Regions from separate parts of the Serratia sp. TSA_130.1 genome, predicted to be linked through region 1. Evidence: predicted binding sites of a transcription regulator. Region 1 holds the regulator's gene; each other region holds the start of a gene.
The links. Region 1 encodes Fur, which represses iron uptake genes when iron is present. Its sites were predicted from a motif close to ATAATAATGAGAACNACTATCAA; they were not measured.
Positions count from the first base shown of each region.

Region 2: a site for Fur is predicted at 1,365-1,387, ahead of fes (enterochelin esterase). Genes of this name have one in related genera too.
Region 3: a site for Fur is predicted at 4,028-4,050, ahead of fepD (Fe(3+)-siderophore ABC transporter permease). Genes of this name have one in related genera too.
Region 4: a site for Fur is predicted at 3,492-3,514, ahead of ACUTQY_RS03585 (isochorismate synthase). Genes of this name have one in related genera too.

Region 1 covers NZ_JBQZFS010000002.1:859,219-866,982, reverse strand. The annotation lists gene chiP (chitoporin ChiP) at 1-126, shown strand, start outside; gene chiQ (ChiQ/YbfN family lipoprotein) at 172-498, shown strand; gene ACUTQY_RS10900 (beta-N-acetylhexosaminidase) at 512-3,169, shown strand; gene fur (ferric iron uptake transcriptional regulator) at 3,418-3,864, opposite strand; gene fldA (flavodoxin FldA) at 4,194-4,733, opposite strand; gene ybfE (LexA regulated protein) at 4,997-5,284, opposite strand; gene ybfF (esterase) at 5,541-6,314, opposite strand; gene seqA (replication initiation negative regulator SeqA) at 6,539-7,081, shown strand; gene pgm (phosphoglucomutase (alpha-D-glucose-1,6-bisphosphate-dependent)) at 7,159-7,764, shown strand, end outside.
Region 2 covers NZ_JBQZFS010000004.1:1,281-9,044, forward strand. The annotation lists gene ACUTQY_RS15660 (TonB-dependent siderophore receptor) at 1-1,234, opposite strand, end outside; gene fes (enterochelin esterase) at 1,437-2,744, shown strand; gene ACUTQY_RS15670 (MbtH family protein) at 2,774-2,998, shown strand; gene ACUTQY_RS15675 (amino acid adenylation domain-containing protein) at 3,050-7,764, shown strand, end outside.
Region 3 covers NZ_JBQZFS010000001.1:1,118,821-1,126,584, forward strand. The annotation lists gene ACUTQY_RS05225 (formate/nitrite transporter family protein) at 1-300, shown strand, start outside; gene gltX (glutamate--tRNA ligase) at 367-1,782, opposite strand; tRNA gene ACUTQY_RS05235 (tRNA-Val) at 2,077-2,152, shown strand; tRNA gene ACUTQY_RS05240 (tRNA-Val) at 2,181-2,256, shown strand; tRNA gene ACUTQY_RS05245 (tRNA-Val) at 2,295-2,370, shown strand; tRNA gene ACUTQY_RS05250 (tRNA-Lys) at 2,378-2,453, shown strand; RNA gene ACUTQY_RS05255 (RtT sRNA) at 2,528-2,651, shown strand; gene fepB (Fe2+-enterobactin ABC transporter substrate-binding protein) at 2,843-3,850, shown strand; gene fepD (Fe(3+)-siderophore ABC transporter permease) at 4,066-5,121, shown strand; gene fepG (iron-enterobactin ABC transporter permease) at 5,121-6,158, shown strand; gene ACUTQY_RS05275 (ABC transporter ATP-binding protein) at 6,180-6,986, shown strand; gene ACUTQY_RS05280 (ABC transporter substrate-binding protein) at 7,015-7,764, opposite strand, start outside.
Region 4 covers NZ_JBQZFS010000001.1:769,503-777,266, forward strand. The annotation lists gene alkB (DNA oxidative demethylase AlkB) at 1-388, opposite strand, end outside; gene rarD (EamA family transporter RarD) at 528-1,406, shown strand; gene dhbA (2,3-dihydro-2,3-dihydroxybenzoate dehydrogenase) at 1,408-2,166, opposite strand; gene ACUTQY_RS03585 (isochorismate synthase) at 2,267-3,457, opposite strand; gene ACUTQY_RS03590 (4'-phosphopantetheinyl transferase family protein) at 3,647-4,339, opposite strand; gene agp (bifunctional glucose-1-phosphatase/inositol phosphatase) at 4,501-5,730, opposite strand; gene ACUTQY_RS03600 (anion permease) at 5,877-7,340, opposite strand; gene citG (triphosphoribosyl-dephospho-CoA synthase CitG) at 7,366-7,764, opposite strand, start outside.

The sequences.
Region 1 (7,764 bases):
AAGCTGCATTACACCCAGTATGACAACCACACCAACATTCCGAGCTGGGGCGGCGGTTACGGCAACATCTTCCAGGACGAGAAAGACGTCAAGTTCATGGTCATCGCGCCATTCACCATCTTCTGATGCGTTCCCCGGCCTTGCCGCCGGGGCAGTTAAGGGAATTCAACGATGAAAAAAATCATGCTGATGTTGGCGGCCGCTGCGGCCCTGAGCGCCTGTGCGCAACCCGCTGCGCCGCCGGAAGACGCCAGGTTGAAACAGGCTTACAGCGCCTGCATCAATACCGCGGAAGGCTCGCCGGAGCGTCTGCAGCCGTGCAAGGCGGTGCTGAACGTGCTGAAACAAGAGAAACAGCACCAGCAGTTCGCCGCGCAGGAAACGGTACGGGTGATGGATTATCAGAACTGCATTATGGCGGTTCACAGCGGTAACGGTCAGGCTTACGACGCCAAGTGCGGCAAGCTGTGGCAAGAAATTCGCGATAACAATAATTAAGAAGGACGAGAAGATGAACGCATTCAAACTGAGCGCACTGGCCGCCTTGACGGCAACGATGGGATTCCTGGGCGGCATGGGGAGCGCCATGGCCGATCAACAGCTGGTGGATCAGCTGAGCCAACTGAAGCTGAACGTGAAAATGCTGGATAACCGCGCCGGGGAAAACGGCGTGGATTGCGCGGCGCTGGGCGCAGACTGGGCCTCATGCAACCGGGTGTTGTTCACCCTGAGCAACGACGGGCAGGCGATCGACGGCAAAGACTGGATCATTTATTTCCACAGCCCGCGCCAGACTCTGCGGGTAGACAACGATCAGTTCAAGATCGCTCACCTCACCGGCGATCTGTACAAGCTGGAGCCGACCGCCAAATTCAGCGGTTTCCCGGCCGGTAAGGCGGTGGAAATCCCGGTGGTCGCCGAATACTGGCAGCTGTTCAGAAACGACTTCCTGCCCCGCTGGTATGCCACGTCCGGCGACGCCAAGCCGAAAATGCTGGCGAATACCGACACCGAAAATCTGGATCAGTTTGTGGCGCCGTTTACCGGCGATCAGTGGAAGCGCACCAAGGACGACAAAAATATTCTGATGACGCCGGCTTCGCGTTTTGTCAGCAACGCCGATCTGCAGACGCTGCCCGCCGGCGCGCTGCGCGGCCAGATCGTGCCGACGCCGATGCAGGTGAAAGTGCACGCGCAGGACGCCGATCTGCGCAAAGGGGTATCGCCGGATCTGAGCACGTTGGTCAAGCCGGCGGCGGATGTCGTCAACCAGCGTTTCGCGCTGCTGGGCGTGCCGGTTCAGGCCAACGGTTACCCGATCAAGACCGACATCCAGCCGGGCAAGTTTAAAGGCGCGATGGCGGTGCCGGGCGCTTATGAGCTGAAGATCGGCAAGAAAGAGGCGCGGGTGATCGGCTTCGATCAGGCCGGGGTGTTCTACGGGTTGCAGTCTATCCTGTCGTTAGTGCCGACCGACGGCAGCGGCAAGATCGCCACGCTCGACGCCAGCGATGCGCCGCGCTTCCAGTATCGCGGCATTTTCCTCGACGTGGCGCGCAACTTCCATAAGAAGGATGCGGTGCTGCGCCTGCTGGATCAGATGGCGGCTTACAAGCTCAACAAATTCCACTTCCACCTGAGCGATGACGAAGGTTGGCGTATCGAAATTCCCGGCTTGCCTGAGTTGACGGAAGTCGGCGGCCAGCGCTGCCACGATCTGAGCGAAACCACCTGCCTGCTGCCGCAGTACGGCCAGGGGCCGGATGTCTACGGCGGTTTCTTCACTCGTCAGGACTACATCGACATCATCAAATACGCCCAGGCGCGCCAGATTGAGGTGATCCCGGAGATCGACATGCCGGCGCACGCCCGCGCGGCGGTGGTCTCGATGGAAGCGCGCTACAAGAAACTGCATGCCGCCGGCAAAGAGCAGGAGGCCAACGAGTTCCGCCTGGTGGATCCGACCGATACCTCCAATACCACCTCGGTGCAGTTCTTTAACCGTCAGAGTTACCTGAACCCGTGCCTGGATTCCTCCCAGCGCTTTGTCGACAAGGTGATTGGCGAGATTGCCCAGATGCATAAAGAAGCCGGCCAGCCGATTAAGACCTGGCACTTTGGCGGCGACGAAGCGAAAAACATCCGCCTGGGCGCCGGCTACACCGACAAGGCGAAACCGGAACCGGGTAAAGGCATCATTGACCAGAGCAATGAAGACAAGCCGTGGGCCAAGTCTCAGGTGTGCCAGGTGATGATCAAAGAGGGCAAAGTGGCCGACATGGAGCACCTGCCGAGCTACTTCGGCCAAGAGGTCAGCAAGCTGGTGAAGGCGCACGGCATCGACAGAATGCAGGCCTGGCAAGACGGCCTGAAAGACGCCGAGAGTTCGAAGGCGTTCGCCACCTCGCGCGTGGGGGTCAACTTCTGGGACACCCTGTACTGGGGCGGTTTCGACAGCGTCAACGACTGGGCCAACAAAGGGTATGAAGTGGTGGTCTCCAACCCGGACTACGTCTATATGGACTTCCCTTACGAGGTGAACCCGGACGAGCGCGGTTACTACTGGGGCACCCGCTTCAGCGACGAGCGCAAGGTGTTCAGCTTCGCGCCGGACAACATGCCACAGAACGCGGAAACCTCGGTTGACCGAGACGGCAACCACTTCAACGCCAAGAGCGACAAGCCGTGGCCGGGGGCATATGGACTTTCCGCTCAGCTGTGGAGCGAAACCCAGCGCACCGATCCGCAGATGGAATACATGATCTTCCCACGCGCGCTGTCGGTGGCGGAGCGCGCCTGGCATCGCGCCGGTTGGGAGCAGGACTATCGCGCCGGCCGCGAATACAAAGGCGGGGAAACCCACTTTGTCGATACCAAGACGCTGGAGAAAGATTGGCTACGCTTCGCCAATATTCTGGGCCAGCGTGAACTGGCCAAGCTGGACAAAGGCGGCGTGGCTTATCGTCTGCCGGTGCCGGGCGCTCGCGTGGCGGGCGGCAAGCTGGAGGCGAATATCGCGCTGCCGGGGTTGGGCATCGAGTACTCCACCGACGGCGGTAAGCAGTGGCAGCGCTATGATGCCAAGGCTAAACCTACGGTCTCCGGCGAAGTACAGGTGCGCTCGGTCAGCCCGGACGGCAAACGCTACAGCCGCGCCGAGAAGGTCTAAGAAGGGCGGTGCGGCCCGCAGTTTTGGCGGCGGGCCGCATCATAACGAAGGGGGAATGCGTTCGCCCGCGCGTGTCGGCGCAAGGCGGACGTTGTAGTGAGAGTAGTACGTGGAGTCGCTGTGCCGCTGCAATTGTGGTATTTCATGACATGATTTTCCCCGGCTGGTCCGGGGATTTTTTTCCCGCTGTACGGCGGGCATAAAAAAACCGCCTCAAAATGAGGCGGTTTTTCATAGCCGGTCAGGGCTTATTTCTTGTCGTGCAGCGTTTCGTCTTCGCGACAGTCACCGGTTTCACAGTGGCCGTACAGGTACAGACTGTGGTTGGTGAGCTTGATGCCGTGCTGCTTGGCGATGTCACGCTGGCGCACTTCGATGGATTCGTCGCTGAATTCGATCACTTTGCCGCAATCCAGGCAAATCAGGTGATCGTGGTGATGCTGTTGGGTCAGCTCGAACACGGACTTGCCGCCTTCGAAATTGTGACGTGTCACAATGCCCGCATCGTCAAACTGGTTCAGTACGCGATAAACCGTCGCCAGCCCGATCTCTTCGCCCATATCAATCAGTTTTTTGTACAAATCTTCCGCACTGACGTGATGGCATTCCGGATTTTGCAGTACTTCCAGGATTTTGAGTCGCGGAAGCGTGACTTTTAAGCCGGCCTTCTTCAATGCGATGTTGTTGTCGGTCATGCGAATTCAGTCCTGTTACTATGCTAATCAAGTTGAGGCGTACTCGCCTGTGGCATCGGTCGGCACAAAGAGTTAATGCGTCTCATTATAGAACCGGTTGTACTAAATGGAAACCGCCGGTTGTTAACAAAGATATAATTGCACTATTGCATGTTTTGCATGCAACGCCTTGATGGATGGGATAAACCGATATCTCAGTCTACCGTGACGGGGTGGGAAGTTACAAATCTGTAGCTTCTATCGCAGCAATCCCTGTTGCCGATGACGGCCCTGTCGGCACACTATGCACTTTACAGGGCCTTTGTTCAACCTTTCGCCAGTCCCGGCGTTTAGCCGACGATATCGGCCAGGCTCAGCTCTTCGACGATCTGTTTGACCCAGGCGTCGACACGCTCGTTGGTCAGCTCCGGCTGACGGTCTTCGTCGATCGCCAGACCGATGAAGTGGTTGTCGTCCGCCAGGCCTTTGGAGGCTTCGAAGTGGTAGCCTTTGGTCGGCCAGTGGCCCACGATGGCCGCGCCGCGCGGTTCGATGATGTCGCGGATGGTACCCATCGCGTCACAGAAATATTCCGCGTAGTCTTCCTGGTCGCCGCAGCCGAACAGCGCCACCAGTTTGCCGTTGAAATCGACGTCTTCCAGCGTCGGGAAGAAATCGTCCCAGTCACACTGCGCTTCACCGTAGTACCAGGTCGGGATGCCCAGCAGCAGGATATCGAACCCTTCCAGGTCTTCTTTGCTGCTTTTAGCGATGTCATGCACTTCAGAGACGTCGTCGCCAAACTGTTTCTGGAGAATTTTCTGGATCATTTTGGCAATGTTTTCGGTATTGCCAGTGTCGCTGCCAAAGAAAATGCCTACAGTAGCCATATCGCGTATAACCTTTAAATTCAAGTAATTGCATTACTCGATGCCAGCACTGCCGCCGCTGACGCCGATTAAAATGATGCCATGGCAAGAGCCGTTCGCCGCGGGGGGCGGGCGCCGACAGGCGCAGTCTCTTACCGGTAAATGCGTATCATGCCAGAAAGTGGCGCCGGGGTTTTATCGCATTTATGCGATGCCGGAGATGAAGAAAAGCGTGTCGATCCGGCGTTGTCCTTAACGCCGCGCCGCGCGTGCGGCCGAAGAGATCAATGTTCCGGCTGTTCTTCCGCCAGTTGCGCCAACAGCATCTGCTCGATGAGTTCGCTGCGGCTGATGTTGCGCTGTTCCGCCAGTTTGTTCAGGGCGTCCACCGCATCCGCGTTGATTTTCAGCTCTACGCGCCGCAATCCACGCACTTTATCGCGCCGTAACTGATTGCGCTTATTGATTCTAAGCTGTTCATCGCGGGAAAGCGGGTTGGTTTTCGGGCGCCCCGGACGGCGTTCATCTGCGAACAGATCCAGCGTCGTGCGATCCGTTTGTTCTTTTGCCATAGGTAGCGGTACTGCAAGGGAGTTTGCATCAAAAAGCGCTCGCACGCTTCCGGAGGCATCGGTTAACACACTTCGGGCCAATAAACCCTAACCCAAATTCACCCCCGACCCGGCGTTCGCGAACGCGCTGGCGCGGCGGCAAAATTATAGCGCGCCATATTACCCCAGCAGATGGAGCGGCGACAATGCCTAACTGCGGGCTAAACGCGCTAAGCCGTTATCTTTAGCGCGTTTTTTCGCCAGGTGAGCGTATTTTTCAGGCTTCGTCGAGGAAACGGTGGATGGCACGCAGCACCGCCTCCGGTTTTTCGGCATGCACCCAATGGCCGGTGCCGGCAACAACGTGCGCGCGGGCCTGCGGGAACTGGCGGGCGATGTCCGCACGGTAGCTGTCCTGCACGTACGGCGACAGGCCGCCGCGAATGAACAGGGTCGGGTGCGGCCAGGCCGGCACGTCCTGCCAGCCGGTGATGTCATCATAGCGCTCAATCAGCACCGGCAGGTTGAAGCGCCATTCGCCGTTATGGAAGGACTTCAGCAGGAACTGGATCACGCCTTCTTCCTGCAGGTAATCGCGCATCAGCTGGGCGGCGGCCTGGCGCTGGGTGATGCCGGCGGCGCTGACGGCCTTCAGGGCGGCGAAAATCTCGTCGTGACGTCGGGTCTGGTAATTCACCGGCGCGACGTCGATGACGATCAGCTTGGCGACGCGCTCGGGCGCGATGGCGGTCAGCGCCATCGCCGCTTTGCCGCCCATCGAATGGCCGATGACGATCGCTTTCTCAAGCCGCAGTTCGTCGAGCAGCTCCAGCAGATCCTGCGCCATCGCGGGGTAGTTCATCTCGTCGGCGCGCGGGGAGAGGCCGTGGTTGCGCAGATCGACCTTAATTACGCTGTGACGCTGATGCAGATCGCGCGCCAGCACGCCCAGGTTGTCCAGATTGCCGAACAGCCCGTGGATCAGCAGCACCGGCAGCGCGTCTGACTCGGCGGCCAGCAGTTGATAATGTAATTTCATGGCGAAGTTCATACTGAGAGAGATTCAGATTAGGGTATCATGATTGAATCGCACGATGAATCATGCGGAATTTTCGCGGCGCGGGCTTGGCAGTGCCGGCTATAGGTATTAGTCTGCATTTGCCGTCCGGAGGCACATTGTTGTGTTCGCCCCAGCGCTTTTAACCTTATAATCCCATGGCTTGAATGCAGGATCTGGCTTCAGGTTCTAAGTAGAAAAAACAGTATTGGATAAAGATGAAAACTATTGAAGTCGACGAAGAGCTTTACCGTTATATTGCCAGCCACACGCAACACATCGGTGAAAGCGCGTCCGATATTTTACGCCGCATGTTGAAATTCACCGCCGGTCAGCCGGTGCGCGCGTTGCCTGCCGCCAGTGCGTCGCCGTCCGTCGAAGCGGAAAAAGCGGCGCCGGTTCAGCGCCCGCGCGATCGCGTACGCGCCGTGCGTGAACTGCTGCTGTCGGATGAATACGCCGAGCAGAACAAAGCGGTCAACCGTTTCATGCTGGTGCTGTCCACGCTGTACACCCTCGATGCCGCCGGTTTTGCCGCCGCCACCGAGGCGTTGACCGGCCGTACCCGCACCTATTTCGCCGGCGATCAGCAGACCCTGCTGGCCAACGGCACGCATACCAAGCCGAAGCATGTGCCGGGCACCCCTTACTGGGTGATCACCAATACCAATACCGGCCGCAAACGCAGCATGATCGAACACATCATGCAGGCCATGCAGTTCCCGGCGGAACTGATCGAGAAAGTTTGCGGTACCGTCTAATTTAGCGAACAGCCCGTCATGATGGCCGTGCGCGACGTATTTGCCCGGTCACCGACAGGGATGAGGGAGATATGTCGATGGCGAATAATCCACGTGCCGGGCAGCCCGCCCGTCAAAGCGATCTGATCAACGTAGCCCAGCTGACGTCGCAGTACTATGTGCTGCAACCGGAAGCCGGCAATGCCGCACATGCGGTGAAGTTTGGCACCTCCGGCCACCGCGGCAGCGCGCAGCGCCACAGCTTCAACGAAGCGCACATTCTCGCCATCGCTCAGGCGATCGCCGAAGTTCGTCATCAGCAAGGCACTACCGGCCCGTGCTACGTGGGCAAAGACACCCATGCACTGTCCGAGCCGGCCTTCATTTCCGTGCTGGAAGTGCTGACCGCCAACGGCGTCGATGTGATCGTGCAGGAAAACAACGGCTTCACGCCAACGCCGGCGGTATCGCACGCCATTTTGTGCCACAACCGCCGCGGCGGCGCGCAGGCCGACGGCATCGTCATTACGCCGTCCCACAACCCGCCGGAAGACGGCGGCATCAAATACAATCCGCCGAACGGCGGCCCGGCTGACACCAACCTGACGTCGGTGATCGAAAAGCGCGCCAACGAACTGCTGGCGCAGCAGCTGAAAGGCGTGCAGCGTCAGTCGCTGGACAAGGCCTGGAACAGCGGCCACCTG
Region 2 (7,764 bases), on a different contig from region 1:
AATCGTTGCCGCGATCGCGATACATCTTCGAATCGATATGGCTGTAGCGGTAATCCAATCCGCCCAGCACCGTGTGCTTCACCTCGCCGGTGTCGAACAGGCCCTTCAGCTGGTTATCCACGCCAAACTCGTTGGTCATCTGCGTTTCATGTTGCGCCATGCGGGTGACGGTGTGGTCGTTGACCTTCGAGTTTACGTTATAAACCAGATATTTATAGTCCTCATCACGGTGGGTGAAACGCAGGTTCTGGGTAAACGACAGCGCATCGCTGAAGTTGTGCTCGAGGCTGTAGCCGATCGACGCCTGCTCGCGCCGCGACTTGTTGAAGCTGGGTTCGCTGATGTTGAAGTCATAGGGCACATAGCCCGCGCTGGTCGGGAACAGCGTGCCGGCGCGCGGCAGGAAGTTGCGCGATCCGGCTTTCGGATCGTTCTGGTAGCTGGTCAGCAGCGTAAAACTGGTGTCTTCGTTCGGCAGCCAGGTGAAGGCCGGGGCGATGGCCACCCGTTGCTGCTTGCTGTCTTTGACAAACTCATGTTCGGTTCTGGCGATACCGTTCAGGCGATAGAACAGGGTGTTGTCGTCGTTGAGTTTGCCGCCGAAGTCGAACGCCGTTTCCGCAAGATGACGGTTACCGGTGCTGAATTTAACTTCGTGAATGCTCTGGGCGGTAGGGCGTTTGCTGGTCATCACCACCACGCCGCCGGGGCTGACCTGGCCGTAAAGCACGCCGGCCGGGCCGTGCACCATTTCCACGCGCTCCAGCAACCAGGGATCGATCTGCCCGGCGCCGCCGTTTTGGCTCGAGAGGCCAAAGTGCAGGCCGTCGAGCAGCTTGGGCGCGTAGCGGAAGCCGCGGCTGATCACTTCGTCATTGCGGTTGGAATTGCCGCGATAGGTGGTGATCACCCCGCTGGTGTAGTTCAAGGCGTCGGCGACCGACGCCGGTTCCTGGTCGTTCATTTGCTCGCGCGTCACCACCGAGATGGACTGCGGGGTTTTGCTCAGCGGGGCGGCGGTTTTGGTGCCGGCGGCGCTCTCTTTGGCGACGATCCCTTTGACGGGCGCGGTCACGCTGCTCTGCGCGTCGGCGGTCACCACCATCGTCTCGTCCGCCGCGGCAAAAGCGTTTTGCGCGAAGGGCAGTAGCGCCAGCGTCGCCCCCAGCAACAGCCGGTTGGCGGACATCGCCTCTGCACTATCGTTTTCTATCCCTTTGTTTCTAATATTCATTATCTCTCCTGCATGCCTACTTTTGTGTGTAATGCCACCCTGATAAACCCCGCAATGCCGATGAATACGGTTTCCCTCGTCAACGCGGAGACGTCGCGTTTGCACGACGGCAAAAATCCGACAAATAGTATTGAAAATGATAATGAGTATCAATACGATTGTCAGGTTTTGTAAAAGTCACGCACGTTATGTAAGGGGCGCTATGGAGTTTTTGCCGGAAAAGAGGCCAGAAAACGGTCGTGAGGGATTGGCGGCGCAGTGGCTGCGTGAAGAGGCGGCAGGGCAATCCGCGTGGTGGCAGAAGGTTGCCGCTCATGGCACGCCTGTCGTCGAAGCGCACGATGAACAGCACGTCAGAATGACCTGGCTATGGCGCGATCCTGCCGGCGACGAGCGGCTCTCGCCGATATGTCGCGTCTATGCCGATATCAACGGCATTACCGACCATCACAGCACGACCCCCAGCAGCCTGAAAAGGCTCCCCGGCACCGACGTTTGGTACGGTGCGGCCGTTGTCGATCGCCGCTGGCGCGGCAGTTACAGCCTGATCCCGATTACAGCGCGGGATCTTCCTCCCGTCTTCAGCGACGACGAAACGTTGCGCGATCGCCAGCAGCGCGCCTGGTGGGTATCGCTGTTCCCGTTGGCGATCGCCGATCCGCTGAATCGCACCTCGCTGGGGCCGGCTTATCGCCCGCGCGCCGTTTCCCTGGCTCAGGGGCCGGACGCGGACGACCAAAGCGCCTGGCAGGCCGCCGATCGGCCGTTGGATGAAGCGCGGCTACAGCTTTTTCACTGGCACAGCGAACGGCTGGGCACCCGGCGGCGCGTATGGCTGTATGCCGGCGGCGAGGCGGCGGACAACGCGAACCGCCCGCTGGTGCTGCTGCTCGACGGCCAGAACTGGATCGAAAGGCACGCATTGCTGCCGGTGATTGAGAACGAGACCGCAAAAGGGCATCTGCCGCCCGCGTGCTGGCTGCTGATCGATGCGATCGATGGCGAACACCGGGAAAACGAGCTGCCTTGCAACGCCGCCTTTTGGCAGGCGGTGATCGACGAACTGCTGCCGCAGGCGCAGCGGCGCGAACCGTTCAGCGAAGAGGGGGCGCGCACCGTGGTCGCCGGCCAGAGCTACGGCGGACTGGCGGCGTTATACGCCGGCCTGCACTGGCCCGAGCGCTTCGGCCATGTGCTGAGCCAGTCCGGCTCCTTCTGGTGGCCCACGGTGCAATTCGTTACCCAGTTCGAAAAACGCCATGAGTTGGAGGAAGGCTGGTTGATACGCCAGGTTCGGCAGCGCGGCGCGACCGCGCCGACGCTCACCGTGATTCAGCAAGCCGGCGATCGGGAGGCGGACATCGAATTCGTCAATCGCCAGATGCACCAGGCGCTGACGGCGGCCGGGCATCGTGCCGACTACCGCGTGTATTCCGGCGGACATGACGCGCTCTGCTGGCGCGGCGGTCTGGTGGACGGCGTGCGCCGGCTGCTTTCCGCAATGAAGTAATTCCACATTTTGACAGACAGGTAAGGCAAATGACTCAGGAACAACAAAACCCGTTCGATGACGAAAGTCTCCGTTTCTCCGTGTTGGTCAACGCGCAACAGCAGTACTCGCTGTGGCCGCAGTTTGCCGATACGCCGCCGGGATGGCGCGTGTTGATGGGGCCGGCGTCGCGCGGTGAATGTATCGACTATATCGAAGCGCACTGGCAGGACATGCGGCCGGCGTCGTTGAAAGCGGCGGATGCGCCGCGTTAATCGCCGCACAGCCACATCGCTACATTCCGTTTGAGGAAAAGGACAGACACCATGTCAGAAACGCTTTCTTTGCCGGATACTCAGGTCGAGTATCGGGATTATCCGCTGGTTGCGGCGCAACCGGGGATCTGGATTGCCGACCAAATCGCGCTGCGGCGCAACAGCTTTGCCGTGGCGCACTACACCGAACTGCACGGCGATATCGATCGTTCGGCGCTGGAGCGCGCGATTCGCCAGGGGCTGGCGGAGGCGGATACGGTTCAGGCGCGCTTCTTTGAGGCGCAGGACGGCCAGCCGGTGCAACGTTTACCGCTGAACGCGGATCCCGCGCGGGTGCTGGCGCCGGAGTGGTTTGACTTCAGCGCGCGGCCAGACGCCGAACAGGCGGCGCTGGCGCTGATGCACGACGATCTGGCGCAGGATCTGCCCGCGGACGGCGAGCGCCCGCTCTATCGCCATGCGGTGATCCGCATCAGCGCCGATCGCTGGTTCTGGTACCAGCGCTTTCATCATCTGACCCTGGACGGCTTCAGCTTCGAGGCCATCACCCGCCGGATCGCCGATATCTACCGCGCGCTGCGCCACGGGCTGTCGCCGGCGGCCTCGCCGTTTACCCCGTTCGGCAAGGTGGTGGAAGAGTTTCAGCAATGGCAAACGTCGCCCGCACGCCAGCGGGCGGCCGAATTCTGGCGGCAGCATCTGCGCGATCTGCCGTCGCCGCTGTCATTGGCGACGGAAAACCGCGAGGTCGAACCGGGCGCTCGGCCGCTCAAACAGGCGCTGGTGCTGCCGGAGTCGCTGTTTGACGAAGCGCTGCGCGATGCAGCGCTGCAGTCGTTGCAACCGGCCGATATCGTCACGGCGGCGCTGGCGATGTATCTGGCGCGCATGAGCGGCGAAACCCGGCTCTCCATCGGTTTTCCTTTCATGCGCCGCATGGGCTCGCAGGCGCTGGCGGCGATCGGCCCGGTGGTTAACGTGCTGCCGCTGCTGCTGAACGTGACGCCGGAGATGTCGCTGGCGGACGTCTGCCAGGCCACCGCGGCGGAAATCAAACAGGTGCGGCGCCATCAACGCTATGAGGCGGAGCAGGTCAAACGCGATCTCGGCCTGGTCGGCGGCCATCAGGAGCTGTACGGCCCGGTGGTCAACGTCAAGGTTTACCACAGCGCCTTGTCCTTCGACGGTCAAGCGGCCGTTACCCATACGCTGGCGATGGGGCCGGTCGACGACCTCGAGTTTGAGATCGGTTTTCGAAGCGGCGTGCTGACGCTGTCGTTGGTGGCCAACCCGGCCAAATACGCGCCGCGCACCTTGCAAGGCCATGCGGAGCGCATTGGCCATTGGCTGCAGCAACTGGCGCGGCGGCCGCATCAGCCGAACGGTCAACTGGCGCTGGTCAGCGAAGGGGAGCTGCGCCAACTCGCGGCCTGGGGGCGCGGCGCTGAGCTGACGCCGCCGGCGGGCATGGTGTCGATCATGGACGCTTTCCAGCGTCAGGTTGAGCGACAGCCCGAGGCGTTGGCGGTGACCTGCGGCGATGTGCGCCTCAGCTACCGTCAACTCAGTGAACGGGTGATGCAACTGGGGCGCGTGCTGATCGAAAGCGGCATCGGCGCCGAAGACGTGGTCGCCATCGGCATTCCGCGCTCGGTGGACACGCTGGTCGCGCTGTTTGGCGTGTTGGCCAGCGGCGCGGCCTATATGCCGCTCGATCTGGATTATCCGCGTGAACGTCTGGCGCTGATGTGCGACGACGCGCGGCCGGTGATGCTGCTGACCCACAGCGACACGCGGGCCAACATGCCGGATCTGCCGCAGATCATGTGCCTCGATGAGGCGCAATGCCGGGCGCGCTGCGCGGCCGCCGAGGCCGCGCAGATATCGGACGAAGAGCGGCGCGCGCCGCTGAACGAGGCGCATCTGGCCTACATGATTTACACCTCCGGTTCGACCGGCAAACCCAAAGGCGTGATGTCCACGCACCGCGGGCTGCTGAACCTGTTCTTGTCGCATCAGGCCTCGCTGTTCGGCCCGGCGATTGAAAAATTCCAGGCTCGCCGCGGGCGGCGTCTGCGCGCCGGGCATACCGCTTCGTTCTCTTTCGACTCCTCCTGGGAGCCGCTGTTCTGCATGATGATGGGCAGCGAACTGGTTATCTTCGATGAAGAGCTGCGCCGCGACCCCTGGGCGTTGCTCGAACAGACCCAACAGACCCCGATCGATCTGCTGGATATCACGCCGTCGTTCCTCTCGCAGTTGGTGGATTGCGGCCTGCTGAAGGGACAGTTTCCGCTGCCGGCGTTTGTGATGATCGGCGGCGAGGCGGCGACACCGACGCTGTGGAACCTGATGCGGCAGCATCCGGAAGTCGAGATCCATAACTATTACGGCCCGTCCGAATACACCGTCGATACCCTCGGCGCGCCGGTCACGGCCGCAGACCAGCCGGTGATCGGGCGCCCCCTGGCCAATACCGAAGTCTGGCTGCTCGACAGTCGCCTGCAGCCGGTGCCGATCGGCGCGGCGGGGGAACTGTACATTTCAGGCAAGGGCATCGCGCGCGGTTACCTGCGCCGCCCGGATCTGACGGCGGCGCGCTTTGTCGCCAATCCGTTCGCCGACGGCGAGGTGATGTACCGCAGCGGCGATCTGATGCGTTGGAGCGCGGACGGCCAGCTGGTGTTCATTGGCCGTACCGATCACCAAATCAAGGTGCGCGGCTTCCGCGTCGAGCTGGGTGAAGTGGAGAGCGCGCTGGCTGCCTTGCCGGACGTGGGGCGGGCGGTGGTGATCGCCGAGCCGATCGGCGCTACCTATCGCCTGATCGGTTACTGCTCGGTGCAGGATGACGCGCGGCGCGCCTCACCCGCGCTGCAGAGCGAGCTGCTGGCGCAGTTGGCGCAGCGTCTGCCGGATTACATGGTGCCGGCGATCCTGGTGGTGATGCCGGAGCTGCCGCTTAACGTTAACGGCAAGATTGACCGTCAGGCGCTGCCCAAACCGCAGGAGACGCTGGCGCAAAGCCTGCGCGAGCCGGCCACCGAGCAGGAAAGGCTGATTTGCCGCGCCATGGCGCAGCTGTTGGGGATGGAGCGCGTCGGTGCCGACGACGATTTCTTCGCGCTCGGCGGCGACAGCATCTCGGCGATGGGGCTGGGCACCGCCCTGCGGCGCAACGGGTATCTGCTGCGGCCGCGTGAGATCTTCGCGCTGCACACCCCCGCGCGCATGGCGCAGGCGATGCAGCCGCTGGCCGTTGGATCTCAGGCCGCGCGCAGCGTGCAGCAAGGCCCGATCGACGGGCTGCCGATCCTGCACTGGTTTGCCGAGACGGGCGACATGCATCGTCTCTTCGCGCACGGCGTTTTCCTGCGCGTGCCTGCCGAATTGCAACCGGCACAGCTGCGTTATGCGTTGGAACAGCTGCGTACGGCACACCCGGCGCTGGGCGCGCGGATCCGCGACGGCCAGTTGGTGGTTGAAACCGCCGCCGCCGGTGAATTGATGCAGCGTCATCCCGTATCCGGCGATCTGGAAACCGCGGCGGAACAGGCGTTTGATGCCGCGCTGGCGCGCCTCAATCCGGCCGAGGGCAGCATGATGCAGGCCATCTTGTTGCAGCGTGACGGGCAGAGCCTCGGGCTGGTGCTGGCGATCCACCACCTGGTGGTTGACGGCGTTTCCTGGCGCATCCTGCTCGACGAACTGCGGCAAGCGGCCGACAGCGCCATGCAGGGGCAGCCGATCGCGCTGCCGCCGGAGGAAACCTCGCTCTATGAGTGGTCCGCGCGTTTACGGGCCGACGCCGAACGCCGGGAAACCGAGCTGCCGTTCTGGCGGCAGATGCTGGCGGACGGCGTGCCGCGCTTGGGGGGACGCGCGCTGGATCCGCAGACCGATCGTCTCGCTTCGGTGAGCGAACGGCGCACGCTGCTCGACAGCCGGCTGACCGCCGCGCTGCTGGGCGCCTTGCCGCAGGGATACCGCGCTCAGGTCGAAGAGATCATGCTGTGCGCGCTGGCGCTGGCCTGCCGGCGTCATTTCCAGGCCGCTTCGCTGCGCTTTTCGCTGGAGTCGCACGGCCGCGCCGAACTGGACGATAGCCTCGATCTGGCGCGCACCGTCGGCTGGCTGACGGCGGAGTACCCGCTGTGCATCGAACTGCATGACGCCGAACACCACGAGGCCGTGCGCGCGGTGAAACGGGTGACGCGCGCGGTGGCCGATCGCGGCATCGGCTATGGTCAACTGCGCTATTTACATCCGCAGCGTGACGAACTGGCCGCGCTGGCGCAGCGCAATGCGCCGGAGATTTTGTTCAACTACCTCGGGCGCTTCGGCCAGGATGAGGGACACTGGACGCCGCAGCGCAGCCGGACCCGTTTCCGCGACGCCTTCGCAGTGGCGCAGGATACGCAGCAGGCGCTGTGTTACGGGCTGGAAGTGAACATCTTTGTCGTAGAGCGGCGCGACGGCGCGTGTCTGGCGATCAACTGGAGCTGGCTGGAGGCCATCTTCAGCGCGAGCGACATCGAGGCGCTGCATAGGGGCATCGAGCAGGCCGTGCGTGCGCTGTGCGAGTTTGCTGAACGGCATCCCGAACGCGCAGCGGCAACGTTGACGGCGGCCGAGATCGCCCAACCGAACGTCGACGATGAAACGCTGCGCGCCTGGGAGCGGGAGTATGGGCCGTTGGCCGATGCGCTACCGCTGTTGCCCTTGCAGCACGGCTTGCTGTTCCATGCCCAGACGGCGCAGCAGGG
Region 3 (7,764 bases), on a different contig from region 1:
GGCTGCAACTGGTTGGTATGCCTGGCGGTGTGGTTAGCCTTCGCCAGCAAAGATGTGCCGGGCAAAGTGATCGGCATGTGGTTCCCGGTCATGGCTTTTGTCGCCATCGGCTTCCAGCACGTGGTGGCGAATATGTTCATCATCCCGGCGGCCATCTTTGCCGGCGGCATGGGCTGGGAGCAGTATCTGCCTAATTTCGTCGCGGTATTTCTCGGCAATGCGCTGGGCGGCGCCGGCTTTGTCGGGTTGATGTATTTCCTCGCCTACCGTCCGGGTTTGCCGGCTAGCGAACAAGCCTGACAAAGCGCAATAAAAAAGCCCCGGGATCGCTCCACGGGGCTTTTTCTTTAAGGCGTATCAGCCTAATCAGGCTTGAGCTTCACGCTCGGCGATGTAAGCCAGCGCCATATCGATACGCTGCAGCGAACGCTTCTGGCCGATCGCATGCACGGTCACGTCCATGCCCGGCGACTGGCCGGCGCCGGTCACCGCGACACGCAGCGGCATGCCGACTTTACCCATGCCGACGCCCAGCTCATCCGCCGTGCCCTGAATGGCGTCGTGCACGTTTTCCGGCGTCCAGACGGTGATGGCGGCCAGCTTGGCGCGCACCGCTTCCAGCGGCTGACGCGCGACCGGACGCAGGTGCTTCTTGGCGGCGTCGGCGTCGAACTCGCTGAAGTCTTCGTAGAAGTAACGGCAAGACTCCGCCATCTCTTTCAGCGTCTTGCAGCGCTCGCCCAGCAGCTTGACGATGTCCTTCAGTTCCGGTCCGTTGCGGGTTTCAATGCCCAGTTGCTCAACGTGCCATGCCAGATGCACCGCCACTTCTTCCGCCGGCATATGGTTGATGTAGTGGTGGTTCAGCCACTGCAGCTTCTCGGTGTTGAACGCGCTGGCGGATTTGTTGATCGCTTCCAGCGTGAAGAACTCTTTCATCTCGTCGATGGAGAAGATCTCCTGATCGCCGTGGGACCAGCCCAGACGCACCAGGTAGTTCAGCAGCGCCTGCGGCAGATAGCCGTCGTCGCGGTACTGCATCACGCCCACGGCGCCGTGACGCTTGGACAGCTTTTTACCGTCGTCGCCAAGGATCATCGACACGTGCGCGTATTCCGGCACCGGCGCGCCCAGCGCTTTCAGAATGTTGATCTGGCGCGGGGTGTTGTTGATGTGGTCTTCGCCACGGATCACGTGGGTGATTTCCATGTCCCAGTCATCGACAACGACGCAGAAGTTATAGGTTGGCGAACCGTCGGTGCGGCGGATGATCAGATCGTCCAGCTCCTGGTTGCTGAATTCGATCGGGCCGCGAATTTTATCGTCGAAGATCACCGACCCTTCCTGCGGGTTACGGAAGCGCACCACGTGCGGCTCGTCGTCGGTGTGGCTGCACTGGCTGTCACGGCAGTGGCCGTCGTAACGCGGCTTCTCGCCGTTTTCCATCTGCTTCTCGCGCAGCGCTTCCAGGCGTTCCTTGGAGCAATAGCATTTATAGGCCGTGCCCTGCTCCAGCATTTCGTCGATGACCGCATTGTAGCGATCGAAACGCTTGGTCTGGAAGTACGGGCCTTCATCCCAATCCAGGTTCAACCAGTTCATGCCATCCATAATTGCGTCGATCGCGTCCTGGGTAGAGCGTTCCAGATCGGTATCTTCGATACGCAGAACGAACTCACCGCCCGCATGGCGGCTGAACAACCAGGAATAAAGTGCGGTACGCGCGCCGCCGACGTGAAGATAGCCGGTCGGGCTCGGTGCAAAACGGGTTTTGATTTTCATTGGGTTCACTGCCTTATTACGCAACGCGTGTCGGCGATGGCCGACGATTGCTCGGAATTGAAAAAAGAGTGGACGACATTGTATCACCACGCGCTAATTCCTCAACGCCGACACGATATTGCGCCGGTCGATTTCGCGCGTTTTGCGGCGAGTTTCACAGAGCGTTGCGCAAAGAATCGGCGCCGTTGGCGATAATTATCGCGCCCTGCCTAAATTTGCGGCGAACGATTGAAATCATTTTAAAAACCGTTGACTCACTTTGAACTATCCCTATAATGCGACTCCAACAAGACGGGGCGATTAGCTCAGTTGGTAGAGCATCTCCTTTACACGGAGGGGGTCGGCGGTTCGAGCCCGTCATCGCCCACCATCTTGTTGAGAAAAATGAGAACGAATGAGGGTGATTAGCTCAGTTGGTAGAGCATCTCCTTTACACGGAGGGGGTCGGCGGTTCGAGCCCGTCATCACCCACCATCATTCTCTCGTTTAGCAGTGCCTGGAAGTCCTGAAGTGGGTGATTAGCTCAGTTGGTAGAGCATCTCCTTTACACGGAGGGGGTCGGCGGTTCGAGCCCGTCATCACCCACCACTTCTGCGGGTCGTTAGCTCAGTTGGTAGAGCAGTTGACTTTTAATCAATTGGTCGCAGGTTCGAATCCTGCACGACCCACCAATTCAGAGAAAAGCGCCTTTTGGCGCTTTTTTCGTTTCTGCACCATCCGACTCTAACTTCATCTCTCGCCGACAGAGTTCACCGGGTCGTGTAGGATGAAGAACCGTAGAGGTTCGAGCATCGCGCAGCGATACGACAACGCGCAGCGTTGCCCGCAGGGTGAGGCCACAGGCCGAATCAATCCTGCACGACCCACCCATTCAGAAAAAAGCGCCTTTTGGCGCTTTTTTCGTTTCTGCCGTTCGCCTCCCTTTCTTCATTCGCCACGCGCTGAGATACGAATGGTTATCATTTTGACGGCTTGAATGGTAAATTAGCGGGCATAACACTCCCCAGCAATCCGCACGCGGATTGATACGCCTTAGTTTAAGGAAAGAAAGAGCCCGCTCATGACCCTATCCTTACGTCAGCTGTTCATTTCAGTTATTGCCGCCGCGGCCTTGCTGCTCAGCGGTTGCGGCCCGGACGACAAGAGCGACGGGCAGAAACCGTCCGCCCCCGCTGCCGACAGCAGTTGGCCGCGCACCATCGATAGCGCTAAAGGGAAGTTCACGCTGGAAAAACCGCCGCAGCGCATCGTATCCACCAGCGTCACCATCACCGGCACGTTACTGGCTATCGACGCCCCGGTGGTCGCCAGCGCCGCCACCAGCCCAAATCCCCTGGTGGCCGATCAACAAGGCTTCTTTACCCAGTGGAGCGAAGTGGCCAAACAGCGCCACGTCGAACGGCTGTATCAGGTGGAACCCAATGCCGAAGCCGTTGCCGCCGCCGCGCCGGATTTGATCGTCGTCGCCGCGACCGGCGGTGATTCGGCGCTGAAACTGTACGATCAGCTGTCCGCCATTGCGCCGACGCTGGTGCTCGATTACGGCGACAAAAGCTGGCAACAGCTGGCCAGCGAGCTCGGTGAGATCACCGGTCACGAAGCCGGCGCCAAACAGGCGGAAGATCGTTTCGAGCAGCGCGTGGAACAAGTGAAGCAGGCGATTACCCTGCCGCCGCAGCCGACCACGCCGCTGGTGTATGCCGACAACGGCCGCGAAGCCATGCTGTGGACGCCGGGCTCCGCCCAAGGCAAGCTGCTGACCCAGCTCGGTTTCCAGCTGGCTACCCCGCCGGAAAGCGCCAAAGGCAACGCCAGCATGGGTAAACGCCATGACATCATCCAGATCTCCGGCGAAAAAATGGCCGAAGGCCTGAACGGCAAAACCCTGATCCTGTTCGCCACCAATGAGCGCAAAGTGCAAGAGGTGCTGGCCAACCCGTTCCTCAAGCATCTGGAACCGGTGGAACAGCGGCACGTCTACGCCGTCGGCAACGATACCTTCCGCCTCGATTACTACAGCGCCACCAACATGCTGAACCAAATCGAACGGTTGTTCAAAAAGCCCTGAATCACGCCGTCGGCAGGCCAGTCCCCTGCCGACGCTTTTCGCAAACGGGGCAACCATTCACATTCAATCAATTGAAATATCAATAGTTATTAACATCGTCCACGCGCCTTCGCCACCAACCGGCGGGTGCATGCGGGCGTAAACTCGTGTTACTATTGGCGCCCTTCACGAACGCAAATAACAATGAGAATAAAAATCATAAAGGAGTTACCGGTGTGAACGTACCCACTCCGACTGAGCGGACGCTTTCGTCCGCACCGCACGCAGCTTACGCCAGTGGCTTCAAACGCATCGCCGGGTTCGGTATCGGCTTGGCGTTGTTGTTGCTGTGCATCATTGCCAGCCTGATGCTGGGTTCCAAAGCCATCCCCTTCCATACCGTCTGGCTCAGCCTACAGGGCGCCGCGAGCGGCTCCGACAGCACCATCATTCTCAACGCCCGGGTGCCCCGTACGCTGGCGGGCATTTTGGCCGGCATGGCGCTCGGCGCCGCCGGCGCGCTGATTCAGGCGCTGACGCGCAACCCGCTGGCCGATCCCGGCGTGCTCGGCATCAACGCCGGCGCCAGCTTCGCCGTAGTCATCGGCATCATGTTTTTCGGCGCCGCCACCACCGAAAGCTATATGGCCTATGCCTTTGTCGGCGCCGCCGTCACCACCCTGCTGGTCTACCTGATCGGCACGCTGGCGGGCGGGCGCATCAACCCGGTGCGGCTGACGCTGGCCGGCGTGGCGATCGGCGCGGTGTTGCTCGGCATCACCACCGGGCTGTCGCTGATCGATCCACAAACCTTCGACCAACTGCGCTTCTGGCAGGCCGGCACGCTGGATATCCGCACGCTGGCCACCCTGCCGGTGACCGCCCCCGCCATTTTGCTCGGCTGCCTGCTGACGCTGCTCATCGCCCGGCCGCTGAATACCATCGGCATGGGGGAAGATCTGGCTATCGCGCTCGGCGCGCGCGTAGTGCTGACTCAGGCGATCGCAGTGATCGCCATTACGCTCCTGTGCGGCGCGGCGACCGCCACCGTCGGCCCGATCAGTTTCATCGGCCTGATGGTGCCGCATATCGCCCGCTGGTGGGTCGGCCCCGACCAACGCTGGATCCTGCCCTACTCCATGCTGCTGGCGCCGATTTTACTGCTGTGCGCCGACGTGGTCGGCCGCTTGCTGGCGGCCGGTGAGCTGCGGGTTTCCATCGTGGCGGCCTTCATCGGCGCGCCGGTGCTGATCTGGCTGGTGCGCCGCAAGAAAACGCTGGGGGGTCTGTGATGAGTCTGCCGCACACGCTGCATATCGGCCGCCCTGACGGCGTCATCAACGGGCGCCTGCCGCTGCGCCTGCTGCTGGTCAACCTTTCACTGTTGGCGCTGTGTCTGGCGATGGCCGTCGCCGCCCTGTGCTACGGCACGCTGCAACTTTCGCTGGAGCAGGTTTTTGCCGCGCTGACCGGCGAGGCGCCGAAAAACCTGGTCACCGTGGTCACCCAATGGCGCTTGCCGCGCATCGCCATGGCGCTGCTGTTAGGCGCCGCGCTCGGCATGAGCGGCGCCATCTTCCAGTCGATTATCCGCAACCCGCTCGGCAGCCCGGACGTGATTGGCTTTAACATGGGGGCTTACACCGGCGCGCTGATCGCCATCACCCTGTTCAACGGCGGCTATTACTACATCGCCGGCGGCGCGCTGGCCGGCGGCATTCTCGCCGCGCTGGCCATCTACCTGCTGGCCTGGCGGCAAGGCATCGCCGGCTTCCGGCTGATCATCGTCGGCATCGCCATCAGCGCGGTGCTGGTCTCCACCAATACCTGGCTGATCATCACCGCCTCGCTCGAGCGCGCCATGGACGCCGCCATGTGGCAGGCCGGTTCGCTCAACGGCATGACCTGGCAGAAAGCCCAGCCCGCCACGGCGTTTATCGTGCTGGCGGCCGCCGCCGCGCTGTTGATGGGCAAACGGCTACAGCTGCTGGAAATGGGCGACGACACGGCGCGCGCGCTGGGCGTCAATGCCGAAAGCAGCCGGCTGTGGCTGATGCTGTTCGGCGTCACCCTCACCGCCGCCGTCACCGCCACCGCCGGGCCGATTTCCTTTATCGCGCTGGCGGCGCCGCAAATCGCCCGCCGCTTGGCCGGGCAATCCTCGGTCACCCTGACGTCCTCGGCGCTGATGGGCGCGGCGCTGCTGCTCGGCGCCGACGTGGTGTCCCAACATCTTTTCGCGCCGATCCAACTGCCGGTCGGGATCGTGACCGTCTGCATCGGCGGCCTGTACCTGATTTGGCTGCTCATCCGTGAGGCCCGCAGATAGATAATGAAGAGTGATAATGCCATGAGCCACCGCCTGCACGCCTCGCACCTGAAGCTAGGCTACGACAATAAAATCATCGCTGACGATCTGAGCGTGGCGATCCCCGACGGCGCCTTTACGGTGATCGTCGGGCCGAACGCCTGCGGCAAATCGACGCTGTTGCGCGCCCTGTGCCGCCTGCTGAAACCCAGCGCCGGCGAGGTGATGCTGGACGGCAAGAACATCAGCAGTTTCGCCACCAAGGCGCTGGCGCGCGAGCTTGGCCTGCTGCCGCAAACCTCGATCGCACCGGACAGCATCACCGTGGCGGACCTGGTGTCGCGCGGCCGCTATCCGCACCAGAGCCTGCTGAAACAGTGGACACAGGCCGATAAACAGGCGGTGGAAGCCGCCATGGCGGCCACCAACGTCAGCCAACTGGCGGATCGCAGCGTCGACGAGCTGTCCGGCGGGCAGCGTCAGCGCGTCTGGGTAGCGATGGCGTTGGCGCAGCAAACGCCGCTGCTGCTGCTGGATGAACCGACGACATATCTGGACATCGCGCACCAGATCGAGCTGCTGGATCTGTTCCGCCAGCTCAACCGCGAGCGCGGTCAAACCCTGATCGCGGTGCTGCACGATCTCAACCACGCCTGCCGCTATGCCGATCACATCATCGCCATGCGCGACGGCAAGATCGTGGCGGAAGGGAAACCGGCGGAGATCATTACCGCCGAACTGGTGGAGCGGGTGTTCGGCATGCCGTGCATGATCATCGACGATCCGCTGTCCCACACGCCGCTGGTGATCCCGCGCGGCCGCTACCACTGCGACGCGCCGCAGGCATGAAAAAGGCCGGGTTACCCCGGCCTTGTCGTTACTTCTCCAGCGACACCTGCTTGAAAATGTGTTTGCCGAACGGGTCTATCTCATAGCCTTTCACTTCCTTGCGCACCGGTTCGAAGATGGTCGAGTGCGCAATCATCAACGCCGGCATCTGATCGTGCATTATCACCTGCGCCTGCTGATACATCGCCACCCGTTTGGCGTGATCGTTCTCCTCGCGCGCCTGCAGGATCAGCTGGTCGAACGGTTTATAGCACCATTTCGCCGAGTTCGAACCGCCGAGCGAAGCGCAGGTGAACAGCGGGCCGAAGAAGTTGTCCGGATCGCCGTTGGCGGTGGTCCAGCCCATCAGCGCGGTCTGGTGTTCGCCGTTTTTAATCCGCTGTAAATACTCGCCCCACTCGAAGGTGACGATTTTGGCGCGCACGCCGATTTTAGCCCAGTCGGCCTGGATCATCTCCGCCATGCGCTTGGCGTTGGGGTTATAGGGCCGCTGCACCGGCATCGCCCACAGATCGATGTCGAAGCCCTGCCCTAGCCCGGCCTCCTGCAACAGCTGCTTCGCCCGTTCCGGCGAATACGGGTAGTCTTCAAGCTGCGCGTTGCTGCCCCATTGAGCCGGCGGCAGCAGGTTCTTGGCCGGCTGACCGGCGCCATGGAACACCGCGTCGATGATCGCCGGCTTGTTGACCGCCAGCGCCAACGCCTGGCGCACCTTAACGTTATCCAACGGTTTCTTCTGGGTGTTGAACGCCAGGAAACCGATATTCAAGCCGGATTT
Region 4 (7,764 bases), on a different contig from region 1:
GCTTGCTGCCCGGATCGTAACGGTTCATCAAACAGGAATCCGGCACGAAGGGGCCAAAGCCCGCCTGCTGCGCGGCTTCGTCCGCCAACGCCATCAGAATAGGCGGGATCGGCGGCCAGCGTTTGCCGCTGCGCGCGTCGCGTTCCGAGTAACGGTAGCCGCGGCTGTCGCTGGTCCAGCCGTTGCCGCACCAGCTCATCGCCACCGACATCACGTGCCCGCCGGGGGTGGTCAAATGCTGCCACGGCACCTGCGCCACCACGCCCTGCACCGCCGCCAGCAGTGCCGGCCCGTGATCGCGCACAAAGCCGTGCATCACCACCGCGCCGGGGGCGATCTCTTCACGCCACGGCGGCGGCAGCGCGTCTTCAAAAAGATCGATTGTCATCGCCAAAGCCTGTATGAATACACAGTATCCATTGTAACCCGCCGCCGCCGATTGTCCAGCGCCCGGCTGCGCCATTGTCGTTGGCGGCAAATTTCTCTACAGTAGCCGCCATAAAATCAATCACTCACCAGGAATGCGTGTGATTAAGGGCATCACTCTTTCGGTCGTCGCCTCCATCTTGTTCGGCGCGATGTATTACTTCACCTCTACCCTCACCCCGCTGAACGGCGAACAGGTCTACGGCTGGCGCACGCTGCTGACGCTGCCGTTCCTGACGCTGTTCATGGCGCTGTCCGGCGATTGGCGCAAGGTGAGCGACACGCTGGTCGGGATAGGCCAACGGCCGCCGCGTCTGCTGGGCCTGCTGCTCACCTCGGCGCTGCTGGGAGTGCAGCTGTGGCTGTTCCTGTGGGCGCCGCTGCACGGCAAGGCGCTCGACGTGTCGCTCGGCTATTTTCTGCTGCCGCTGACCATGGTGCTGGCGGGCCGTTTGATCTACCGCGATCGGCTGTCGCTGCTGCAAAAACTGGCGGTGGCGTGCGCCGTGGCGGGGGTGGGCAATGAACTGTATCAGGCGGGCGGCGTATCGTGGCCGACGCTGGTGGTAGCGCTGGGGTATCCGCTCTACTTTATTTTGCGGCGGCGTTTCGGCACCGACAATCTCGGCGGCCTGTGGTGCGAGCTGACGCTGATGCTGCCGGCGGCGGCCTGGTTCGCCTTCGGCGACGGCGGCGCGGCGGCGCTGCAGATCAATGCCGAGCTGTATTGGCGCATTCCGCTGCTCGGCGTCATCAGCGCCGTGGCGCTGGTGTGTTACATCCTCGCCAGCCGCATGCTGCCGTTCAGCCTGTTCGGCCTGCTGAGCTATGTGGAACCGGTGCTGCTGGTGCTCGTCGCGCTGCTGCTCGGCGAGAGCATCAGCCAAAGCGAATGGCCAACCTATCTGGCGATCTGGCTGGCGGTGCTGCTGCTGGCGGCGGAGGGCGCGCGGCACCTGCTGCGCCGCCAGCGGGTCTGACTCAGGCGGCCAGCGTGGCGCCGCCGTCGATCACGATGTCCTGCATGGTGATGTGGCTGGCCAAATCCGAGGCCAGGAACAGCACCGCGTTGGCGATCTCATCCGGGCGGGCGATTTTGCCCAGCGGGATCCCCAACTTGAACATCTCGGGGAAGCCGGCGATGGTGCGTTGCTGCGCATCGTCGGTCTGCCACATGCCGCGCTGCATCGGCGTGTCGGTCGAGCCCGGCGACACCAGATTGCACCGCACGCCGAACGGCGCCATCTCCAACCCCACGCAGTGGTTCAGGCTGGTCAGCGCCGCCTTGGAGGCGCAGTAGGCCGCCATCTGCGCGCGCGGCACGTGCGCGGCGTTGGAGCCGATGCTGACGATCGCCCCGCTGCGCTGCGCCTTGAAGTGCGGCAGCACGGCGCGGAACAGGTAAAACGCCCCCGAGGCGTTGACGTTGATGCACTGGTGCCAGTCATCCACGCTCAGATCTTCGGTATTGCCCATGCGCAGAATGCCGGCGGCGTTGACCAACACGTCCAGTCGCGGGTTCTCCGCCAGCTGTTGGCGGCACACCGCCTCCACCTGCTCCGGCCGGCTGATGTCCAACGTCACGCAGGGGTAAGGCAGATCCGGATTGGCGAATTCTCGGTCAAACCCCACCACCTCGGCGCCCTGGGTTAAAAAGTGGCGGGCGATCTGCTCGCCGATGCCGCGCGCCGCGCCGGTCACCCACACGCGTTTGCCGGTGAAATCCATCTGAATGCTCATGCGCGCACCGCCATCCGGGCGCACCGCCGGGTCATGTTGTTGTTCATCGTTGTCTCCTGCGAAAGGCTATGACGCGGCGCGGACTGCGCCGCAAAGAGGCCTACAGCGCGCCGCTGTTCAGGCCGAAAGCGTTGAGCATGGTGCCCAGTTTGGCGGTGGTTTCCATCCACTCGGACTGCGGCGTCGAGGCGGCGACGATGCCCGCGCCGGCGAACAGCCGCACCCGGTTGCCGCGCAGCAGCCCGCTGCGGATGACGATCGCCCACTCGCCGTCGCCGTTGGCGTCGCACCAGCCGACGATGCCGCTGAACAAGCCGCGATCGTGCGGTTCCAGAGCGGCGATCAGCTGGCGGGCGCTTTCGGTCGGGAAGCCGCACAGCGCCGGCGTCGGATGCAGCAGGCAGGCCAGCTGCATCACGTTGAGATCCGGATTCAGCAACTCGCCGCGAATGCGGGTGGACAGGTGCCACATGGTGCCGGTGCTGAGCAGCGACGGGCCGCTGGGTACGCTCAGGGTGGCGCACAGCGGCGTCAGATGCCGACGAATATCGTCGATCACCAGCTTGTGTTCGTATTTGTCTTTGGTCGAGCGCATCAGGCGCTCGCTGCCGAGGCGATCCTGCTGCGGATCGTCCTGCCGGCGCGCCGAGCCCGCCAGCGGATTGGTGTGGATCTCGCCGCCCTGCTTGCGGATCAGCAGTTCAGGGCTGGCGCCGATCAACACGCTGCCATCGGCCAGCGGCAGGGAGAAGTGGTAACCGGTCGGGTTCTGCACCATCAGGTTATTGAGGATCCGGTGGCCGGCCACCGGCTGCTCCAGCTCGATATCGAGGATGCGCGACAGCACCGCCTTGTCCAGCTTGCCTTGTTTAAAGCGGCTGACCGCTTCCGCGACCGCGTGTTTGAATCGCGGTTCGTCTGGAATACTGGTGCAGGCGACCAGGCGATGCGGCTGTTGCAGCATCGGGCGCGCGGCGCGGATAAAGCTGTCGTTGGCGACGAATCGGCTTTCTTCAGGTATATACAGGCAGGAAGGCCGGCGCGTGTCGAACGGAATGGCGCCCACCACCACCGGAGCCGCCTGGCCGGCGGCTTTGGCGCGCGCCAGCGCCTGGCGAATATGCTGCGCCAGCGCGCTGCCTTCCTGCTCGCCGCCGAACGCCGGCGTCTCGATACGCTCAAACACGCCGTGGGCGGAGAGGGAACGGAATTCTGACCGGTACAAAAAGGTCGATTGTTCGGCGTACTCAAACCCGGAGAAGGTTTGGTTTTCTGTCGTCAGTGTCGCCACAAGACCACTCCTTTGTTGCGCCTCACCAATGATAATGTTTATGCGAATAATTATCATTAGCTGTAAAGGGTGGGTAAATTACACCGGATCCCCACCGTCGGTCAATCTCCGATGAATGAATCTTTCCGCACGCCGCGGCAAATTCGCGTTACGCCACAACAAGAAATAACACACTGTTATTATTGTGTTTTAGCAAAAAATAAAAGTCGTGACATCGTCACCTTCACGCCAAAACCGCCCGGCGAAACGCCGTCCGGCGCAGCAATGCGGCGTCAACGTGGTGAGCAGCGCCAATTCGAACGTCTGCCGCTGCGCATCCACCGCCACCATCCGCGCATCAAGAAAATCGAAATATCGGCGCACCTGCGGGTACAGCGCTTTGAACAGGCTCTCTTTGGCGGAAAACGTCAGCGTCAGCAGCTCGTTGAACGGCAGCGTTTCGCCCAGCAACGTCTCGCGCTCCACCGGTGAAACGATCGCGCTCCACAGCTCCTCCGCTCGCGCCACGGACAGCAGCGTCTCCACATCCAGCCCAACGCCGCCCAGCCCGCTCTCTCGGTGTACGGCGCACAACGCGGTATGCGAATTATGGCTCAGCGCCCCGGCGATGCCCGGCGGCCACTGCGGCGCGCGATCTTCGCCGCGCGCCAGGGTGAAGTCGGCGAAACCGAGCGGCGCCAGCAGCTGCCGTGCCAGCACACGCCCGGCCAGATACTCCGCACGGCGTTTCGGCACCGCGCGCGCCAGATGGTCCGGCAGCGCAAATCCCGCCTCGGGAAAACTGTCGTCGCGATACTCCGCCAGCGCAAACTGGCAGCACGCCACCTGGCCCGGATAGCCGTCCGGCGTGAAAAATTCGATATTGCGGATAAAAGTGGGCAACGGCGGTATCCATGATAAGCAGGCAGGCTGATGATGTTAGCCCCCGAAACGGCCTGCAACAATGACCCTGGGCAAAATAAATGGCGTTAAGTCCCGCGCGGCGGCGCGTTGGACGAAGTGGGAAAAGGCCTCTCCCCCGCATTCGGGAGAGAGGCCGGGCATTACAAGATGCCTTTCATGGTCTTCTCGAAATCGCTCCAGGCGCAGAAGCCGTCTTTATCGATCGGGCAGCCTTTCAGCGCCAGCGTCACGCGCTGCGGCGGGGTTTGCAGCGTCAGCGGCGTCGCCTTGCGCAACTGCTCGGTGGACTGATAGACGTACTCGATCTTCAGCAATTCACGGTCGTTCTGCGCGTCGCGCCAACGCTGGAATACCAGTTTGCCGCCGATCGGCGTTTTCTCGTACTGCTGCGGCAGCTGATACGGCTGGAACTGCATGGCCGACAGCAGCGAGGCGATATTGGAGTCGTGGCCCACCAGCACCGTCAGCTTCGGCGCGTCCGGTTTGCGCTCGCCCAGCAGCGCGTTGTTGATGTAGGTCAGCAGCGGCTTGGCGACGTTCTGCGCCACCACCGGCGAGGTGAACAGCGAATCCTGATAGCCGTCTTTCAACTGCGCCAGCTGCTGCCACTGGTGCGGCGTGGCGATTTTGCCCCAGGCCACCTCTTTCATCGGGAAACCTTCGTAGTACTGCAGCATAAAGGCGTCCACCAGCGAGTTGCCCACCCGCAGCGGGCCGGAGACGCCCGGCTCTTTGCCCGGCACCGCGCTCATCACGCTGGCTTCTTTGTTCAGGTCGCAGTGTTTGTCGGTCTTGCAGGCGGCGGAATCCTTGTAGTCGATGATCTTCGCCAACTGCTGATAAGAGGCGTCCAGCTTCAGCGATCCCAGCGCGGCGTTCATCGCCGCCAGCGCCTGCTGGTTGAAGGCTTCGCTGGTGTCGGTGATGATCGGGTTGAAGGTCGGATCCATCTCGCCCATCTTGTCCTGATGGTGCACGCTGACGTCGCAGCCGGGGAACGCGCCATTGCTGAAGAACTGCGCGGTGGCCACCGTGCGCTGCAGGCTGTTGGCGTAGACGTACACGCTGCCGGCGGTCGGGCAGCCCTCTTGCGGCAACAGGCCGGTCTGCTTCAGCCAGGCGTTGAAATAGTGCCCCATATACACTTCCAGCACCCCGCCCTTGGTGGTCAGCTGGCCGCCCGGCGTTTCCCAGGCCGGCCAGGCCTTCGGCGTGGACTGCGCCAGCACGCTGCCGTTGTTGGCCAGCGGCGCGCGCAGGTTATGGCGGCTCATCACCAGCACCTGTTCCAGTTGATAACCACCGGCGTCCGCCAGCGCGTTCCCGGTGAATAACAAAGGCAGGCACAGCAATAACGTTTTTTTTCTCATCCGCAGAGGCTCCCGGAAAATGATTATTTTTAAGGTGTTAGCGTTTGCCTGCGTATGATGGCGGGGTTAGTGTGACAAGTGTGTGACAGGGTTCACGGGAAAAGATCGTACCAGCGGCCACCGGGCGGCGGCCGCTGTGCGTCAACTCAGTACCACAGGCTCATGATTGGCCAGCCGATCAGCAGCAGCGCGGCGATGTACACCACGCCGAGAATGCCCCCCAGGCGCCAGTAGTCTTTCGACTTCACATAGCCGCAGCCGTAGATGATCACCCCTGGCCCGGTGGCGTACGGCGTCAGCACGCCCATGATGCCGATCGACAGCACCAGCAGCATCGACAGCTGCTCCATCGGCACGCCCGGCAACCCTTTGCCGACCGCCAGGATCACCGGCAGCATGGTGGCGGTGTGCGCCGACAGGCTGGCAAACAGGTAGTGGGCGAAGTAGAACACCAGCACCAGCGCCACTACCGTCATGTTCGGCGAGAAGCCGTCCAGGTGGGTGCTCATGGTCTGGGCGAACCAGTCGATAAAGCCGGAGCGCGTCAGGCCGTTGGCCATCACCACCAGCGTCGCCAGGTTAACCAGCGTATTCCAGGCGCTGGAGTATTTGGTAATGTCTTTCCACGACACCACGTGCAGCGCCAGCATCAGCGACACCGCCAACAGGCACACCGCGGTGGCGTCCAGCACCTTGCCGCCGAACACCCACAGGCACAGGCTGAGCAGCACCAGGCCGATCAGGGTGTACTCCTTGCGCGTCAGCTTACCCATTTCCCCCAGCGCGGTATTCGCCCAGGCGGCCACTTCGCTGCTGTGGGTCACGCCCGGTTTGTAGAGGTAGTAGGAGATCAACGGCGCGATGATCAGCAGCAGCAGGCCGACCGGCAGGAACGCCAGGAACCACTGCATCCAGCTGATGTGCACCCCGGCTATCTTGCCGACGAACTCGATGCCCAGCACGTTCGGCGCGGCGCCGGTGACGAACATCGAGGAGCTGATGCTGGTGCCGACCACCATCATCCACATCAGGTAGCCGCCGATGCGGCGCGAAGAGGGATCGTTAGGGAAGGAATCGAACAGCGGCGGCAGGTTTTTCACCACCGGGAACACCGTGCCGCCGGTGCGCGCGGTGTTGGACGGCGTGAACGGCGCCAGCAGGATATCGATGATCACCACCGCATAGCCCAGCGTCAGCGTGCGCTTGCCCATGAATTTCACCAGGAACAGCGCGATGCGCCGCCCCAGCCCGGTGGCCTCGTAGCCCAGCGCGAAGATAAAGGCGCCGAACACCAGCCAGACGGTGGTGCTGGAGAAGCCTGCCAGCCCCCATTTCAGCGCCTCTTTACCGGCCTTGAAGCCCGGCTCCGCCAGTTCCTGCGCGCCGAACAGCACCCAGTTGGCGCTCAGCACGCTGACGGTCACCGCGATAAAGCTGATGGCGGTGGCCGGGATCGGCTCCAGAATCATGCCGACGATCATCGCCACAAAGATGGCGAAATAGTGCCACGCCTGCGGCGGCATGCCGTCGGGCACCGGTATCAATAACAGGATCGCGAGCACCGCCAGCGGCGCTATCGCTTTCCAGATCTTTTCCTGGGTTTGGGACATAGGGACTCTCCTGAAGGCTTGGTTATTATTCTTGGGCACCCAGCTGCGCCAGCAGCCAGGTCACTATCAACAAGTCGGCGCTGCCGCCGGGGCTGAGGTTGCGGGCAATGCAATCGGCATCGAAGCGCCGCAGGCGCGCCAGGCCCGCCTCCCCCGCCGAGCCGCCCTGCGCCAGCAGCAAGGCCGCCCGGCGCCGCAGCCAGCGCAGCCCGCGCAGGCCGCCGCGCGAGGCGACGTTGGTGTCATCGTTGTGGGCCATCAGCCACAGCAGGCTGTCCAGCAGCGCCCGCTGTTCGTCGCCGCCGGCGGCCAGCCGTTGCCGATACAGCGGCAGCGCGCCGTCAAGCACCAACCGAAAACCGGATTCCGCCTCGCCGCGCGCGCCGCTGAGGCCATACGCAGCGAACAAGCGCTGGCCGGCGGT